DNA from 3 places in the Pseudoalteromonas sp. 1181_04 genome. Region 2 is predicted to be linked to each of the others. Evidence: predicted binding sites of a transcription regulator. Region 2 holds the regulator's gene; each other region holds the start of a gene.
What was found. Region 2 encodes sigma-54, which starts transcription at its own class of promoters, with help from an activator protein. Its sites were predicted from a motif close to GTTGGCACGNNNNTNGNNT; they were not measured.

Region 1 (6,525 bases), on a different contig from region 2:
TATTAAAAATCTCGCTACATTGGCAACGGTTGTAAGCGCTGGTGTTGTCGCTACCGTTTTAAAAAGCCAGGGGGTTGAACTATGGTTAGTAGCTGCGGCACTATCGGCGATGACTATCGGTTACCTTATTAGCCGTATCCAAGATAAATTGGAGCATAACTGATGATGAGCACTATTTTACTTATGGCGTGTATTACCTTTTTTACCCGTTACTTATTTTTACATCGTGACCTACCATTTAAAGTTGGCCCGAAAATGCAGCAGTTTCTAAGTTTTAGCGCACCGGCGGTACTTACCGCGATTTGGGTACCTATTGTGTTTGTAACAGATGAGGGAATAAATTTAGATTGGCAAAACCCATACCTCAGTGCGGCAATAGCAGCCATTATTGTCGCGTATAAAACGCACAACATTTACTACACAACACTGGTTGGTATGGGTTTATTTTTGATCTTAAATTAGCACATTAGTAATGCGCTAAAAGTAGCTTTAAACGCTGGCTAATAAAATAGCACGGCTTTTATCTAGAGTGACCTGACCACGTTCGCCAATAGCCGTCATACCGTGGCGTTCAAGTTGCTCAACAATTTTATCAGCGACTTCTTCGCCTAAGTTATAATCACTTAAACGCGTTGGCATATTCACACTGTGAAAAAACGCTTCAGTTGCATTAATTGCTTGTTCAATTGCTGCATCTTCATCACTGATATCTAATCCTAAAACGCGTTCTGCGTACTGTAAGATTTTACCGCGCTTAGTTTCTGTTTGCTCAGCCATCATACGAGGTAATACAATCGCAAGCGTTTGCGCGTGGTCAAGGCCATACATCGCAGTCATTTCATGGCCCAACATATGAGTGGACCAATCTTGTGGTACACCCGCTCCAATTAAGCCGTTTAATGCCATCGTTGCTGACCACATAATATTTGCACGTACTTGATAGTTATCAGGCTCACTGAACGCTTTAGGGCCCTCTTCGATTAAGGTCATTAAAATACCTTCAGCGAAACGGTCTTGCAGCTTAGCACCTACATCGTAGGTTAAATACTGCTCCATAGTATGCACAAATGCATCAACAATACCGTTCGCCACTTGGCGCTCAGGCAATGAAAAAGTCACTGCAGGGTCGAGTACTGCAAATTTTGGCAATACAAATGGACTAGCAAATGCAAGTTTTTCGTGAGTGTCAAGATTTGAAACAACACTATTGCCGTTTGACTCAGAGCCCGTTGCAGGTAACGTTAATACCACACCAAGAGCAATAGCAGATTTAATCTCGCCACCTTTTGATAAAATATCCCATGGCTCGCCGTCATAATTAGCTGCTGCGGCAATAAATTTACTACCATCAGCGACTGAACCACCACCAACTGCAAGAATGTAATCAACTTGCTTTTCTTTAACCAAAGCAACGGCTTTCATACATGTTTGATAACTTGGGTTAGGCTCAATACCGGCAAACTCAAACCACGTATGTTCACTTAACGCATCGACGACTTGATCATAGACGCCATTACTTTTAATACTGCCGCCACCATAAGTAACTAATACTTTTGCGTCTGCAGGGATCTCATTTTTAATTAAAGCGATTTGTTGTTCGCCGAAATGAATTTTGGTTGGGTTTGCAAAACTGAAATTTAACATGCTTGCTCCATTGCTTAGAGATGCTCATTATTTAGTGTGAGCTAAAATTTGGTGACCATCTAATTGTAGGGATTTAAGCATTAATTTAAAGACTAAGCTCAGAGAATCACTTTTGCACAGCTGCAACAATAGATGGTATAAACTATAATTACTTAATATTTGAGAACTAAATTATGTGGCATGGCCTTGATGAATTTTTACATGTGGTTGAACATGGCAGCTTTACCAAAGCAGCCAAAGTCATGGAAGTATCAACTTCACATATTAGCCGCCAAGTACAGCAACTTGAAAACCGCTTAGGCTCATTGCTATTTCAACGTACTACCCGAAAAATAAGCCTCACCGATGCCGGCCGCGAATATGCCGTAAAGCTCAAAGCAATTAAACAAGAGCTAATTGATGCTAATAATCAACTGCAAGGTGAGCAACGTAAACCCAAAGGGATCATTAGAATTTCTGGTGCTGGTGAATTTGTTGCATGTCATGTAGCACCTAAAATTGTTGAGTTTGTAAAACGCTACCCTGAGGTTGAAGTAGATATGGACTTCAACAATCGTAATGTCGACTTAGTTGAAGAAGGTTTTGATTTAGCGATCCGTTTTGGCCGCATGCAAGACTCTAACTTAATTGCACGACCACTTAGCCCGCGAATCATGACTCTCGTTGCCAGTCCAGAATATTTAGCACATCACCCAACCCCAACTACGCCTCAACAATTAACCGCTCATAATTGCTTAATTGCCATGGGGAAACGTTGGCGATTTAATTTTGCCGGCGATATTAAAGAGGTAAAAGTTGCCGGCAACTGGCGCAGTAACCATCCGCGCGCACTATTATCTGCGACATTAGCAGGCTTAGGCATTGCCCATTTAGCCACTGATATTGTTGATAAGTATATTGAAAACGGGCAACTAATTACCTTACTTGATGAGTTTCAGGTAACAGACAATGCCTCTTGGTTAGTGTATCCACGTAAAGATTTAATGCCGTACAGAGTGCGATTATTGATTGAACATTTACTCACAAGCTTTAATCATGCAAGTTAAAATAAAATGGTCTATGCAATATGATGATAATTTAAGCTGTATGTCTGTCACAACTCAGGATAGAATTTAACAAACAACAATAACAAGAGAGCAACATGAACGACTTCTATCAACTTTCAGCCAGCAATCTGCAAGGCCAAAGCATTGATTTTTCAGATTTCGCAGGCAAAGTTGTGTTAATTGTCAACACTGCCAGTAAATGTGGCTTCACTCCACAGTACGAAGGTTTACAACAATTACATGCAAAATACGCTGATCAAGGGTTAGTAATTATTGGTTTTCCGTGCAATCAATTCGGCAAACAAGAGCCTGGCGGCGCAAAAGAAATAGCGCAAGGTTGTTTAATTAACTACGGTGTTGATTTTGTGATGATGAGCAAAATTGATGTTAATGGCGAAAACGCCCACCCCGTATTCAGGCATTTAAAATCAGCCTTACCTGGATTTTTAACTCGCAAAATAAAATGGAATTTCACTAAGTTTTTAGTTGGCCGCGACGGCGAGGCAATTAAACGCTTTGCACCATTTACCAAACCGCAGCAAATCGAAGGTGTTATTATCAAAGCCCTTAAAAGCAGTAATATCTAAACTCTAAAAGCAATAAAGAGGCAAATTGCCTCTTTATTTAAATTATCTCTTAGTCGTTTAAATACTCATCTAAGTCATCATCGCCCAAGTTTTTACGCAAGCGTTTTTGCTCAAGGTAGTCTTCCAACTTTTTCTTAACCTTTTGCTTATTCTTGTCGTGTTGATTACGCCCGACCATTTCGTACTCGTCTTCAACAAAATCGTCATCTAGCGCATCGTAACTAAATGTCTTACCCACAACCCACTCCATAAAGTGTTTGAGACCAATTAAGGATTTTTTATCACTATCATTGGTAAATTAAAAATGTTCAGCACTATTTCACCGTATGAAAAAGCACCAAAATAAAGCCATAACGCAATTCTAAAATAGTGTTATGTCGATATTGTGAATAAATAGCGCTAAATTTGAGTTCTGGAAAGTGAGAGTTTTTTATCGAAACGATAAGTATCTTTTATGTATTAATGTAAATTAGTCAAAATGACTAAAAAATGGCTTTTTTATAACATTTAACTGCAATTAAAAAAGGGCAAAAAACAATTAACCCATTGTTTTTAAATGCCAATAATTATTGGCATTAAACTTGATAAGTATTAAATACGTTAAATGCGTACTGGTCATAATCAACAAATTAGCAGGAAATAAAAATGAAAAAATTACTATTAATAAGTTCTTTATTCATTGCCACAGGGGCAATGGCACACAATGATAATGAGACGAATATTTCTTTTAGCGGCGACACATGTGACGTTGAATTTAAAAATGATGTGCGTATTAAGCCAAATGAATTAGAAATTTTTACAGCTGATAACCACACTATGACTTTTATAAATAGTGGCGAGTTAATGATTGATGGCCAAACTTTGACACTCAACAGTCAACAACACCAAGCGATCAGTAATTATTCAGACAGTCTGCGTAGCCAATTACCAGAAGTCGCGAACATTGCTCTTGAAGGCGTTAAAATTGCCGGGGTCGCCATTGAAGAAGTCGCCAATGCATTTAATATCGATGGCCTAGATAGCATTAATGAATTAATGGCTGATATTCAGGTAGAAGTACAAAACACCTTTTACCAACAAGGCGCTTTTGTAATGGGCCAACAAAGCTTTAGCCAGTTTGGCGAAAACTTTGAAAGCCAATTTGATGAGCAAATAGAAAGCGCTGTACAAGCTGCGATGATGCAATCGATGGGTAGTATTTTAATGGCTGTAGGTTCAGAACTAATGGGCTCTGGTGGCGATATGCAAGCCTTTGAACAACGCATGGAAAATATGGGGGCTGAAATTGAAGCCAAAGTTGAGCAACAAGCTAACCAACTTGAAAAACGCGCTGATGCACTGTGCGGTAATTTTTCAACCATTGCTGATCAAGAGCAACAATTAGTTAAACTAGTTCCAGAATTGAAAGACTACCAATTATTTAGTTATAAACAAAATAACTAACTTGAACTCAGGTTCTAAACGCTAAAAGTTTGATATCCCTTTAGCAGCACTCTTTTTTAAAGGTGCTGCTTTTTTATGCCATGCTATTTCTTCGCTAAATGCACTAACTCACCTAGCTTTATAATAGCTTGTTCAATTTTTTCACCCCATGGCAAACCATAACTTAGTCGAATACAACTGCGGTATTTATTGGTGGCTGAAAAAATATAGCCCGGAGTAATGCTAATGCCACTTTCTAATGCCAGTTGAAATAGTTTTACACTATCGTAAGCCGCACCTAAATCAATCCAGATCACACATCCGCCTTGCGGATCGCTGATCCTAGCGGTACTCGGAAAGGCCTGTTGTAAACACCAGATCATTCGTTCTTTATTAGAACGTAGACGCTGTCGCAGTAGTTTTATATTACGATCATAATCACCACTGACTATAAATTCATATAACGTCCATTGATTGATCAATGAAGTAGAACAACTCAATGCACGCTTATAGCGACGCGCTTTGGCAGCAAACTTTCCGGCAATCAACCAGCCAACACGATAACTCGGCGCCGCAGTTTTAGAAAACGATGCACAGGTTAATACCAACCCTTTTGTTGAGTAAGCCTGAGCGGGTGTACCACGCTGCGGGGTAAAATGTAAATCACCATACACATCATCTTCAATTAGCACCACATCTTGAGATTCCAATAACTCTACTAATTGTTTACGCTTATGATCAGGCATAAAACTACCCACAGGATTATTGATCGAAGTAGAGAACACACAGGCTTTAATATCGTGATCATGTAAAGCCTGGCTCAGATCATCAAGCCAGATCCCATCATCAGGACACAGCGGGATCTCGAGCGCCTTGAGGCCCAGGCTTTCGATCAATTCAATGATACCAAAATAACAAGGTGACTCGATCGCCACCACATCACCTACTTTAGTGACACATTTTAGCGCGATCGCCAGTGCTTCTTGAGCACCGTTGGTGATCACAAGTTCTTGCGAGTCAACACCAATGCCAAAATCTAAATAACGATGGATTAACTGCTTTTTCAATGGTGCAAAACCATCCATCGCACCATAATTTATGGCGCGACTGCCGGCAATCGACATAACCCGGCGCATCGTACGACGTAGCATTTTATCAGTTGGAGCGGCAGCAACAGGATTAGCAATGCCAAACGGTACGACATCGGCTTGATGAATTGCATCATACACTTGCTCAATTAATACCTGCATGTTGACCGAAACTGGCTCACGATTGAGTTTAACCCGCTTTGGCCGCGCTAACTGGGTATGTGCCGTTTTTAAAAAATAGCCTGACTTTTCTCGTGCTTCAACCAAACCTTGTGCCTCAAGTGATTGGTAAGCCAATTTCACCGTCGGAATACTGACATTCAGCTTAGTGGCCATTTTACGTAATGAGGGGAGTTTTTCGCCTGGTAATAGTGTCCCCTGCTCACTCAGCTCACGCACCAGCTGCATTACTTGCTGATATAAAAAGTCATGGTTGGTTTTGCTGATCACCAGCGACATAGTAGACACCTTAAAGCCGTACAATCTGTATAGGTTGCATTTATAGTTTTCTGTGTATGTTAAGTATACAGAAGTATCTTAAAATAAACACTTAATCGACATAATGGACCAAGGCCATGAAAAGTATCGTGCTTTATGCACTAACCGTTTTAATTTGGGGCTCTACCTGGCTCGCAATCGAATTTCAACTTGGCGATATCGCCGTTGAAGTTTCACTATTTTATCGCTTTAGTTTGGCTGCAATTCTAATGTGGGTATGGGTGAATATTAAAAAATTAC
Region 2 (6,525 bases):
TCATTATCATCAACCACTGGTGCTGATATCCAGTTATGACGTTCAAACAGTTGTGCTACATCGGTTTCATCCATCGAAATGAGGATAGATTCACAATCTTCATCCATTAAGTCACGAATAATTTTATCTGGCGAGTTAGTCAACAAGGTCGTTAACGACATGGCACCAATAAAGCAGTTATGTTTATCAACAACATAAAGATCATCGGTACCTTCTGGTAGCTCACCACGTAAACGTAAGTAGCGCAGTACTACGTCGATAGTGACATCTGGACGGATGGTGACTGTATCGGTGTTCATCAGCGCGCCAGCAGAGCGCTCTTGATAAGAGAGTGCTTGAGTTGCACGTTCTCGATCTTGGCTGTCCATGGCACTAACAACGTCTTTGTAGACGGTATCAGGTAGGCTACGTAGTACTTCCCCTAGATCATCGTGGCTCATGTCCTCAGTTGCCGCAGCGATGTGCTTCGGCTCCATTTGGGCAATGATCCCTAAACGAACATCTTCTGAGAGTTCTTCGAGTACGTCACCTTGTACATCTGGATCAACCAGTTGCCATAGCAAGGTACGAATTTTATGTGGGGATGACTCGAGTAATAATGCGGTGTCACACGGAGCTGTTTTTGCCAACATACGCCTTACTTGAACAAATTGACCACTGTTAAGTGACTTGGTCACTTGTTTTAGTTGTTGTAGTGGGTAATCTTGTTCAAAAGCTTCTGGCATTGGCGTCCTTAAAAATTAATACGCTTGATAGGTAGGGTAACAGTTGTCGGTAATTAACGCGCTTGGTCTGTTTAATTAACGACTTTATTTAGTTTAACGCAATTTAGTGGTACTGACTACGAGCTATTCTTGTTCGTTAAAGCGTTGTGCAATCAACTCGCCAATTGCTGCAAGAGCAGGTTCAGCGTCCGGGCCTTCACATACAACTTTAACTTCTTTGCCTTGGCTACTTTCTAATAGCATTAAGCCGAGTACGCTATCGCCTGCGGCTTGTTTGTCATCTTGATGAAGTGTGATGCTGGCATCAAACTGCACAGCTAATTGCGCTAATACGCTGGCTGCGCGAGCATGTAAACCGAGTTTGTTTTTTATTAAAAATGTATCTTCTAAACGCATCAACATTCCTTACTGTAAACGTGAGTTGTTATTCTTGTTCACGATGGCGAATTTTCACATTGCTGTGGCTCATCGAGAAGCTTTCACCTATAGTTTGCGCTAGATAAACTGAGCGATGTTGACCACCGGTGCAACCAATAGCAATTGTTAAGTAACTGCGGTTATTACGCTCCAAATGCGGTAACCAAGTTTGTACAAAGGTTTGGATCTGCCAAGTGAATTTTTGTACGATACTATGGCTGGCTAAATAATCTTTTACTGGCTGATCAAGGCCTGTAAGTGGCTTAAGCTCAGGCTCCCAATGTGGGTTTGGTAAAAAGCGTGCATCAAAAACATAATCAGCTTCTTTTGGGATACCATATTTAAAACCAAATGATTCAAAGGTAATGATTAGTTTTTTATCTTTTTTCCCTAAAATCTTTTCACGGATTGACTCTGCAAGCTGGTGGACACTCAGATCAGTGGTATCAAGTATAAAGTCAGCGCGAGTAGTTAATACATCAAGTAATACTTTTTCTTGCTTGATAGCTAAATCCAGTGGCAAAGAGTCCAAAGATAATGGGTGTAAGCGGCGAGTTTCAGAAAAACGTTTGATCAGGGTTTGATCATCACTGTCTAAATAAAATAGCGTCGGATTTGCAAAACCAGGCAAGTATTCAAGAATATCGTTAAATTCTTCCTGCTCTTTCGGTAAATTACGGACATCAATACTGACGGCAATTTTGTCATAATTATCAGAGACACTGCGCACTAATGAAGGTAATAAGTTTACCGGAATATTATCTACACAATAATAGCCAAGATCTTCTACTACACGCAGAGCAACAGATTTACCTGAGCCAGAACGCCCACTGATGATGATTAACTCCATGTAAATTCTCCTTCATTTGGCTACGATTGCGCAGCAATTACGTGATACAAATCTTGGTCTGTTTTTGCGCTACGTAGTTGTTTACAAAAATCTTTGTCGTTGAGTTTATCAGCAATTGTGGCTAACGTCTTCAAATGAAGTTGGCTATCACCATCTGGCACGATGAGAGCTACAAATATATCAACTGGGCGATTATCTATCGCATCAAAATCAATCGGTGATTCACTCACTATAATTATTGCTAGCGGGTTTTCAACACCACTCATACGGCCATGAGGAATAGCAATACCACGACCAATACCCGTACTACCTAGTTTTTCTCTCGACAGTAGTGCGTTGAGGATTTCTTGTTGTGATAGCTGAGGAAGTTGTTCATGAGCCAATTGGCTGATAAATTCAATGATCCGTTTTTTGCTATTAAAAAGGACCGCAGCTTTACTGCAGTCCTGGCAAATAAGTGAGCTTAATTTCATAGTGTTAGTGTCGAGCGTGCTTCTCTTTGTGTTTAATTACCTGACGGTCAAGTTTGTCGATTAGTCCGTCAATGGCTGCATACATGTCTTGGTGCTCAGTTGAGGCAAATAATTCAGCGCCACTGACATGTAATGTGGCTTCTGCTTTTTGGCTTAGCTTTTCTACATCAAGAATGACATGGACATTATTGATATGATCAAAATGCCTTTCAAGCTTGGCAAACTTATTGTTTACATAGTCTCTTAATGAATCAGTAATTTCTACATGACGACCAGTTAAATTTAGTTGCATAAGCATTTTCCTCTTGTGATTTTACGCCTTAAATCAAACTTTTACGTTGATTTGACGGTGGAATAGCCAGCGACTCGCGGTATTTTGCAATAGTCCGTCTAGCTACTTTGATACCTTGCTCTGCCAATATATCTGCAATCTTACTATCACTCAATGGTTTCGCTGAGTTTTCTGCACTGATCAATTTTCTGATCAATGCTCGAATGGCTGTCGATGAGCATTCGCCGCCGTTCTCAGTACTTACATGGCTCGAGAAAAAATATTTTAACTCAAATATACCACGAGGGGTATGCATGTATTTTTGGGTGGTTACACGAGAAATTGTTGATTCGTGCATCTCAACCATTTCGGCAACGTCGTTTAGTACCATAGGGCGCATGGCCTCAGGGCCATGCTCAAAGAATCCTTGCTGCTGTTTAACAATGCAGTTGGTTACTTTGAGTAACGTCTCGTTACGACTTTCTAGGCTTTTAATAAACCATTTAGCTTCTTGCAAATGCGAACGTATAAATTGGCTGTCAGTGCTTGATTTTACTGAGCGTGACATTGCCGCATATTGGCTGTTCACTCTAATTTTTGGCATGCTGTCTGGATTAAGTTCAACCACCCAGCGACCTTTAATTTTTTTCACCGAAACATCAGGAATAACATACTCTGATTCTTCGCGTACTATGGTATCCGCAGGCTTTGGGTTAAGGCTGTGGATCAATGTCATTACTTCTTTCAGCTCATCTTCTTTAAGCTTAGTCTTTTTCATCAAAGTGCGATAGTCACGACTAGCTAATAAATCGATATGATCAGTTAAAATCATTTTAGTCTCGCTAATCCAAGGAGTTGCAGGATCAAATTGATTTAATTGAATACATAAACATTCTTGTAGGCTGCGCGCAGCAATACCAACAGGGTCAAATAACTGAATGCGTTTTAACACTGCTTGCACTTCGTCTAGTTCGATTTCTTCTTCGTTATTACCTTGATTTAAGCTCTCTGCGATGTCTTCGCAGCTCAAGGTTAAAATACCTGAATCGTCAACAGCTTCAACAATCGCAATGGCAATAGCTTCATCGGTTGGACTAAAAGGTGTGAGCTGTAATTGCCACATCAGATATTCGTGCAGGGTTTCAGTTGAGGCACCTTGATAAATTGACTCATCTTCAGGCATTGGCCCAGATGACGTATTTGGCGCAGCACTCATGTATTCGTCCCAGGTGACGTCCATAGCCATTTCGTCACTTAAGGTCTCTTTACTTAATGCTTCGCTACTTTCTTGTTCATATTCGCTGGGCTTGTCGTCCGCTGATGCGCTAACGGTTAAGTCATCGTTATCTTGTTTTTGTTCGTTTTTACCAGCCGTGTCGTCTGAGTATTCATGTTCTTCTAGCTCTAACAATGGATTGCTGTCGAGCGCTTCTTGAATTTCTTGCTGGAGATCCAATGTACTGAGTTGCAATAAGCGAATTGCTTGTTGCAGCTGTGGTGTCATTGTAAGTTGCTGGCCCATGCGCAGCTGGAGTGATTGCCTCATGTATCTCTAACAATCCTTTTATTGTTATCATCGTTAAGTCTAGCAGATACTTAGCCGAGCGTGGCTTTATAGCCTAAATTGCTCGCCCAGGTAAACATCGCGGACTGTTTGGTCGGCGAGTACATGCTCAGGGGTACCTGATGCAATTAACTCCCCATGAGAAACTATGTAGGCTTTTTCACAAACATCAAGGGTTTCTCGTACATTGTGGTCGGTAATAAGCACGCCAATACCACGGTTTTTAAGGTGTTCAATAATCTTCTTTATATCTAACACTGAAATAGGATCAACGCCAGCAAAAGGCTCATCAAGTAAGATAAATTTTGGGTTTGCGGCTAAAGCGCGTGCAATTTCAACTCGACGACGTTCACCGCCAGATAATGCCATACCTTGGCTGTCGCGGATATGTTGAATGCTAAACTCATCAAGTAAGCTGTCGAGCGCTTCTTCTCTGGCTTGTTTATTCAGCTCTTTACGAGTTTCTAAAATAGCCATCAGGTTTTGATAAACAGTTAATTTACGGAAGATGGATGATTCTTGTGGCAGGTAGCCAATCCCTAACCGTGCGCGACTGTGCATTGGCAGTAAGGTGATGTCATTATCATCAATACTGATTTTACCTTTGTCGCTTGGAACTAAACCCACAATCATATAAAAGGTGGTGGTTTTACCAGCGCCATTAGGACCCAATAAGCCAACAATGCTGCCTGCGCTAACTTCTAAACCCACGCTTTTTACAACTTGGCGACCTTTATAGCTTTTTGCTAGAAATTCAGCTTTTAATGTACTCATGGCTGCCCTTTAGATTTGTCTTTTTTACTGTCTACTGGTACCAAAATGGTGTGCACACGATCGCTTGAGCTTGCGCCTTTTTCAGCACTGATCAGTTGCTGGTCCATATCATAGGTAATGCTTTTGGCATTGATTTTTTGACCTGCCTGAGTGACTTGTGCATTGCCAACCAAGGTTAAATAGCGCTTAGCGACATCGTAACGGACTTCATCAGCACTGGCACTCATTACTGTGCCATCAGTTTGTTTTTCTTCAAAGTAAGCCGGACTGCCAGTTGCGACAAGTAGTTGTTTGTTATCGCCTAAATCTTCGCGCTTATGGACTTCAAGTCGATCCGCTTTGATACGGCGGTTACCATGAATGATTTCAACATTTTTTTCAAAAATACCGATATTGTCTTTCAGTTGGGCAAGCTGCGTGTCAGCACTGATAGAGACTTGATCTGCAGGTGGTGTCGTATTTTCAGCAAAGCTTGCAAAAGCAATGAATAAGCTTGGTATAACAAGCAAGTGAGCAAATTTATTGGTCATAATATATGGTTCGCGTATGGTTAATTAGTTCTACCACTTCGGCTTTTAAGTCGGCATGGAGACCGCGCCCAGTGATTTTTAAATTTGGTCCGATTAATTCAACTGGTTGTTCTGAACTCATGGTTTGTAGTTCAATATCAACCTGAATATTATCTGCGTTTATATGTTCAATCATGGCATTATTGGTCAGGTTTTTAGCAACCACATTACCTTCTAAAATTAATTGATGATTTTCATATAAGGTGGCTTCATCGGCATTAATTTGCCACGTTTGCTGTTGATTATAGAGCGTAAAAATAGGTTGTTCAAAGTAAGTGAACCCTAACTGTTGGTAGAGTTCCATTTTTGCAGCTGTTACTTTGTGGCTAATTTTACCTTGTTCATCAAATGCGGTTTGTTTTAATGCCACCGCAGTATAATCAGGTTTTGCTATTATATCTTCTTGGTGTTGTTTTATGGCGGTACTTTGATAAAAATACGGATACCACAGCCATACCATGCAGCCGACAAATAATACGCATAATATTAAACGCGCACTATTCATGAGCTCGTGCCTTCGCTGGTTAATGATTTACCATTTTCGAGCATTAATAAATCAGTGAGTTCACGCACCGCCCCAAAGCCACCAGGTAGCATGGTTGTATAATGTGAAATGCGTTTGATTAGTGGATGCGCATCATTTACTGCCACCGCAAAACCAACCAATTCCATTACCGGCAAGTCAGGTCCGTCATCGCCTATGTAAGCGATTTGTTCATCGCTTAACTGCAATTTATCCTTGAGCTGTTGATAAGCTTGCAACTTGTTTTCTTGGCCTTGGTAAATATGCGGTACTGTCAGGCTAGTCATCCGTTGCTGAACTATCTGTGAATGACGGCCGGTGATCACGGCAACTTCAAAACCGCTATTGATCAGTGCTTT
Region 3 (6,525 bases), on a different contig from region 2:
CGGACAAAAGCTACAAGTATGGCTAAAAGATCGCAAGCGCCTACGAGCATTCAATATTTTTATGGCTGTATTGTTAGTCGCCTCGGTACTTTTTAGTATGCTGTGAGTAATAAAAAAAATAAACGCCTTAACAATGGCAACTTGGTTAAGTTGCCATTGTTAACCTCAATTTCGGATAACAAATCAATTTCCAGCAGCTAACTTATAAACCCCCTCGCGAACTAAAACTTTGATCTACTGCAACATGACTATGCTTGCCTCGTGCAATTATGGAGAGACTTGCAAACAGTACTGACACTTATCTATATTCATGAAGAGGGATGGCTAATGACGAATAAAGCAATAGCGAAGTTTAATATTTCTGCAACCGCAGCAAGTAATTTCCAACATGAAGCTGACGCAACGGCTGATTTTTGGGGCAATAAACCACTTAATACCTTGCCCCCTCATGATTTTATTGCTCCTTATGCACGTCATAAAACGCTGCCTACACCCGGTATAGAAAAACGTAATGCTTGGATCATTGGTGGAGGTATTGGTGGCCTAGCAGCGGCATTTTATCTTATCCGTGATGGCCATATGAGCGCTGAAAATATTACCATTTTGGAAGAAATGGATATTGAAGGCGGTTCAATGGATGGCGCGGGTAACCCTGATGACGGCTATATTATTCGTGGTGGCCGTGAAATGAACTGGAATTACGACACCTTGTGGGATCTGTTTCAAGACGTTCCCGCTGTTGAACTGCCCGAAGGCTATTCTGTGCTTGATGAGTACCGTTTAATTAATGATAACGACGCTAATTACTCACAAGCCCGTTTAATAAATAAATGCGGTGAGATACTCGATGCAAGTGACTTTGGCCTGAATAAAGCCCAGCAATGGGAGCTGATCCGTTTAATGCTCAAGCGCAAAGAAGAGCTTGACGATCTCAGCATTGAAGACTATTTCAGCAAAGGTTTTTTACAAAGCAATTTTTGGTTTTTATTTCGTACTATGTTTGCCTTTAAAAATTGTCATAGCTTGTTAGAAACTAAACTGTATTTGCATCGCTTTCTTGATTCTATTGATGGCTTTGCCGACATGTCTGTTTTACTTTTTCCGAAATATAATCAATACGATACCTTTATTAAACCGCTTGCTAATTTATTACGAGACAAAGGCGTGAATTTTCAATTTGCAAGCCGTGTAAACGATCTGGATATAACATTTACCGGTAATAAAAAAACCGTAACGGGGATCCATGCCACTATAAAAGGTCAAGCACAGCATATTAACGTTGCTCCAGACGATTTAGTTTATGCACTAACGGGTTCAATGACAGAGCATACCGCTTATGGCGACATGCAAAATGTGCCCGAGCTAAACTGTGAAAAACACGATCCCGGCGAAAATAGCGGGTGGAATTTATGGAAAAACCTCGCGAAGAAATCAGCTGTTTTTGGTAAACCCGAAAAATTTTATGGCGATATTGATAAATCTATGTGGGAGTCAGCCACACTAACTTGCAAGCCATCCCCACTTATAGATAAGCTAAAGACATTATCAGTAAACGATCCTTACTCTGGTCGCACGGTAACTGGCGGCATTATTACTTTTACAGACTCTAACTGGCTATTGAGTGTAACGTGTAACCGCCAACCTCATTTTCCAGATCAACCCGATGATACGTTAGTACTTTGGGTCTATGGTTTATTAATGGACAAACAAGGTAATCGTATCGTTAAAACAATGCCACAATGTAGCGGTGAAGAAATAATTACGGAGCTTTGCTACCATTTGGGCATTGAACAGCAGCTTGATGAAATCATTGCCAATACCAAGATACGTACAGCGCTAATGCCTTATATCACAGCTCAATTTATGACTCGTGCAGCTGGTGACAGACCCACCTCAGTTCCTGAAGGTTGTACAAACTTAGGTTTGATTGGTCAATTTGTTGAAACCCACAACGATATTATATTCACGATGGAAGCCTCTATTCGTACAGCACGTATTGGGGTATATAAGTTACTTAATATCCCTAAACAAGTGCCCGACATTAGCCCAACCCAATATGATATTCGTAACCTAATTAAAGGAGCTAGAGCGCTCAACAGCGGCAAGCCCTTTATTGGCGAGCGGTTATTACACCGCCTGCTTGATAAAACCTACTTTGCTCATATTTTACCGCCATTACCAGAGCCAAGTAGTAAAGAACAAATCCATTTTGAAGCAGAAATGCATGAGCTACTGGGCAAAGGCAGCTCGGCGATGCATAAATTTTCAAGCTGGGTTGGTACACTCAGGGATAATTTTTCGCATAAAGATAAATAATCTGAGCTTCGGATAATAAATCTATCCTCAATGGCTATGGATGGCCAAGCTAAAAACTATTTCTATACAAAATACAAAGCCTTGATCTTGATAAAGTGCAATAAGAAAAAACCAGGCTAGAATAAATAATAATATGAGCTCTGGATAATAAATCTGTCTCCAGTAGCTATTTTAGTAAACCTTTTTAACCAAAGTTCTGGTTAGTAATTTAACAGGAGCCAAAATGAGCCAAACAGTTGCAGATTTAATGACATCAGATCCATATGCCGTAAGTGCAGAAAACACCCTACACGACGCACATAATCTAATGAAGGAAAAAAATATCCGCCATATTCCGGTAATTGATCACAATGGCGAACTAGTGGGTATGTTGACACAAAAAATCATGATTGCCCAAGTGATGAATATTATGGCTAATTACAGCCCTAGCGCACTTGAACGAAAGGAAAAACAAACGAAAATACACACTATTATGGCAACCGATTTTGCCACTGTACTAGCAACCCAACCACTGCAAGATGTTGCTCGGTTTTTTGTTGATAACCGCCATGGTTGCATGCCTGTGATCACTGAAAAAAATAAACTCGTGGGTATACTTACCTCGTCAGACTTTGTACGCCTAGCGGCCGCTTTATTATCTTAATGCAAGGTGATAATAAGACCGCTATCCGTATAAAATGAATATAAACTCGTGTAATCGTGTATGCCAAGTAGTCCTTGGCACACACTACAGCCAGCCTTTGTGTTTAAAAAATAAATAAGGGGCAAAGCCCGATAGCAACATAATGCCAATTGCAAATGGGTAACCCCATTCCCATTGCAGCTCAGGCATTATATTAAAGTTCATCCCATATACACTGGCGACTACGGTAGGTGGTAAAAAAACCACCGAAGCAATAGAGAAGGTTTTGATAATTTGATTTTGTTCAATGTTAATAAAACCTTGTGTTGAATCCATCAAAAAGTTCACCTTATCAAACAAAAAGGTACAGTGAGACATTAGCGTATCTATATCAAGTACAATTTCTCGTAGTGATTCGCGATCCTCATTTTGTACACCTAAACGACGTATTAAAAACGAAATATTGCGCCGCGTATCCATTAAACACAAACGCACTTTCCCATTCGCATCCTCTAAACGCGCGATACGACTGACCGCTTCTTCTAGATCAGAGTCATCTTCTTCTAGTACATATGCACTGAGCTTCTCTAACTGATGATGCATATCCTCGAGCATATCAGCATGGTTTTCGACTTTTTGATCGAATAATGTAACCAATAACTGTTTTGGCGTATCACACATTACTTGACCTTTACGTGCTCTTAAGCGTAACAATCGAAAGTCAGCCAGCTCGTCATCGCGAATGGTCAGCAAACAGTTATCCTGAAGTAAACAGGCCACTGTTACCGTATTAAAACGTCCTTCATTGGGCGACATAAACAATGCGTGCACATGCAAGCCTTCATTGTCGATAAAACATCGCGATGAAGCTTCAATCTCTTGCACATCCCCTGACTCAGGAAAAGTTATATTGAGCGTTTTTGCGAGCGTATTTCGCTCATCTTCCGTTGGGTTGATTGTGTCAATCCAGTGTGCATTTCTGATTGATGCTTCAAGAGAGGTATCGGATGAAGGCTCTAACTCTCTGATCACCCCCTGCTCGATAGAAAAAAATCTCAACATGCACTTCTCCTTTAATAACAAGATGGGTTGAGTATATGTAAGTGATGATTAATCAACAATGATAATACACTTCTGTATCACAGTTATTATTGAGAGTAAGTAATTCGCTAACACGTAACAGCATCTTTTATTTTGCAGATTTTACAAAAAAGTGCATATTTTTCATGGCATTTCAAAGAAATGCTTTCATCACCCAACTTCAAAAAACATATAAATTATTAAATATCAGAAACTTAAAAAATAATTTTTATCGGCACAGCCATTGCTTTATATAAACTAACGCATGTTCATAGACTTTATTAGACGCTGTGAACATTCCTTATAAATCAGGAGGAATAATGAGTAACAATAACGAAACAAACAAAATCGCTGAATTTACTGCCCCAGGTATGAATGAAGAATCTGCAAAAAATACCATTGCTACACTTGATAACCGCATGGTCGCACTGATCGATTTACAATTGACTCTAAAACATATTCATTGGAATGTAGTTGGCCCAAATTTTATTGGCGTGCATGAAATGCTCGACCCTCAGGTTGAAGTGATCAGAGCAATGACCGACACCATCGCCGAGCGAATCGCTACGCTGGGCGGAGTTCCGGTTGGTACTCCAAAATCGATAGTTGATCGTCGTTCATGGCAAGATTACGCAATTGGTAAGGGCTTGGTAAAAGATCATTTAGTTGCGCTTGATAAAGTATACAATGGGATTAATGGCGATCACCGAAGTGCGATTGGCAAGCTATCAGAGCTCGATCCTGTATCTGAGGATATGCTAATTAGCCAACTTGCCGATTTAGAACAGTTTCAATGGTTTGTGCGTGCACACTTAGAATCGTCAACGGGCAAACTCAATAGCTAATCTAGCGGTTTTGTGTTCAGTTTAAACTGATTCATTTATATTTAAAGTCAAAGATCAGGCTATTTAAAGCCTGATCTTTATTTATTACTGCTCAACAATAATACCGCTATTTTTTGTTTATATTAGATCTTAAACTGACCTACCAAATCGCCTAAACTCTCCCCTCGACCAGCTAAGTGATGACTGACTGATGAGGTTGTTTTAATTGAACGAGTAAGCTCATTAACGATTTCTTGAATCGCAAAAACGTTACGGTTAATTTCCTCAGTTACACTACTTTGCTCTGTGGCAGCGGTAGCTATTTGTGTGCTCATATCGTTAATTGTAGTAACCGAGCTGGTTACCGCTCCTAAACTTTCAGAAATTGCGCGAGATGACTCAACTGAGCGATTACAGCTTTGCTGACTTGCCAACATTGCCTTTACCGCAGCCGTGACTAGCGTATGTAACTCATTAAGCATTTCATTAATCTCTAACGTACTCTCTTGTGTACGACTGGCTAAACTTCTCACTTCATCAGCTACAACCGCAAAACCACGGCCTTGCTCGCCAGCCCTTGCAGCTTCAATAGCCGCATTAAGGGCCAGTAAGTTAGTTTGCTCAGCAATGCCACCGATAACACTTAATACACTGTTAATTTTTTTAGATTGTTCACTTAATGAATTAACCTGTTCAGCAGCTTGATTAATCTCACTCATTAAATTTGAAACTTCTTCTAAAGAAACATCTACACATTTTTGAGCATTGGCAACATCTTGCGTGGCTGACTGGGTTGATACCGCCACTTGTGTGGTATTTTGCGCGACTTCCTGAGATGTTGCTGACATTTCGGTGATCGCCGTTGCTACCAGCTCAGTTTCATGATTATGGTTTACTAACTGATTTTCAATTAACTGTGTTTGTGTATTGATATCATTTGATGAATCTTTTACATCACGGGTTACATCTGCCACATTGGTGATAATGCTATGTAGTTTACTAACAAACACATTAAATGAATTACCCAATTGACCAATTTCATCGTTACTATGCACTTCTAAGCGCTTAGTCAGATCACCTTCGCCTTTTGCAATATCATCTAAGTTTTGCACCATATTGTGAATTGGTTTTACCATATTGTTTGCCGCAATTAAGGCAAAAAACACCGTCAACACCACCCAAAATAATGCAATTAATAACAGGGTCGTTACTTTTTCATTCATATGAGCTTGTATTGTTGCTTGGTATTTTGTTAGCTCAGCTTCAATATCATCCATATAAGCGCCCGTTCCTAGCATCCAATCTGTACCAGGAACCATCGCTGCATAGCCCATTTTTTCAACTAAACCCGTTGTATTAGGCTTTTGAAAAGCATAATAAAAAGCACCGCCACCTTGTCTTGCTTGCTCAAGCAACCCAACAATTATTTTTTTACCATTAGGATCGGTCATGGCTATTTTATTTTGCCCTTCAATTGCATCACCCAATAACGCATGGAAAATACTAACGCCTTTTGTATCATAGATAAAAAAGTAACCATCTTTACCAAAAGTGAGATCTCGCAATGCATTTTTTGCATCTTCTTTAGTCCCCTTGGCTAGTTCGTAATTAATTATTTGGCGGCCTATCTCAACCTCAGTTGCTAATAAACTTTCTTTGTCAGCAATTAATTTTGTTTTAAAC

Region 1: the regulator sigma-54 is predicted to act here: its motif matches at 3,846-3,864, upstream of FW757_RS06350 (YggN family protein).
Region 3: the regulator sigma-54 is predicted to act here: its motif matches at 4,250-4,268, upstream of dps (DNA starvation/stationary phase protection protein Dps).

What each region holds. Positions count from the first base shown of each region.
Region 1 is NZ_VXCS01000006.1:74,659-81,183, forward strand. It holds gene FW757_RS06320 (AzlC family ABC transporter permease) at 1-163, shown strand, start outside; gene FW757_RS06325 (AzlD domain-containing protein) at 163-462, shown strand; gene FW757_RS06330 (iron-containing alcohol dehydrogenase) at 490-1,644, opposite strand; gene FW757_RS06335 (LysR family transcriptional regulator) at 1,818-2,690, shown strand; gene FW757_RS06340 (glutathione peroxidase) at 2,786-3,277, shown strand; gene FW757_RS06345 (PA3496 family putative envelope integrity protein) at 3,327-3,515, opposite strand; gene FW757_RS06350 (YggN family protein) at 3,923-4,720, shown strand; gene FW757_RS06355 (aminotransferase-like domain-containing protein) at 4,804-6,246, opposite strand; gene FW757_RS06360 (DMT family transporter) at 6,363-6,525, shown strand, end outside.
Region 2 is NZ_VXCS01000035.1:20,002-26,526, forward strand. It holds gene mgtE (magnesium transporter) at 1-725, opposite strand, end outside; gene FW757_RS21065 (HPr family phosphocarrier protein) at 849-1,121, opposite strand; gene rapZ (RNase adapter RapZ) at 1,150-1,992, opposite strand; gene ptsN (PTS IIA-like nitrogen regulatory protein PtsN) at 2,013-2,465, opposite strand; gene hpf (ribosome hibernation promoting factor) at 2,470-2,757, opposite strand; gene FW757_RS21085 (RNA polymerase factor sigma-54) at 2,786-4,282, opposite strand; gene lptB (LPS export ABC transporter ATP-binding protein) at 4,349-5,074, opposite strand; gene lptA (lipopolysaccharide transport periplasmic protein LptA) at 5,071-5,604, opposite strand; gene lptC (LPS export ABC transporter periplasmic protein LptC) at 5,594-6,148, opposite strand; gene kdsC (3-deoxy-manno-octulosonate-8-phosphatase KdsC) at 6,145-6,525, opposite strand, start outside.
Region 3 is NZ_VXCS01000009.1:99,746-106,270, forward strand. It holds gene FW757_RS09285 (LysE family translocator) at 1-106, shown strand, start outside; gene FW757_RS09290 (oleate hydratase) at 328-2,316, shown strand; gene FW757_RS09295 (CBS domain-containing protein) at 2,540-2,959, shown strand; gene corA (magnesium/cobalt transporter CorA) at 3,044-4,000, opposite strand; gene dps (DNA starvation/stationary phase protection protein Dps) at 4,339-4,863, shown strand; gene FW757_RS09310 (methyl-accepting chemotaxis protein) at 4,986-6,525, opposite strand, start outside.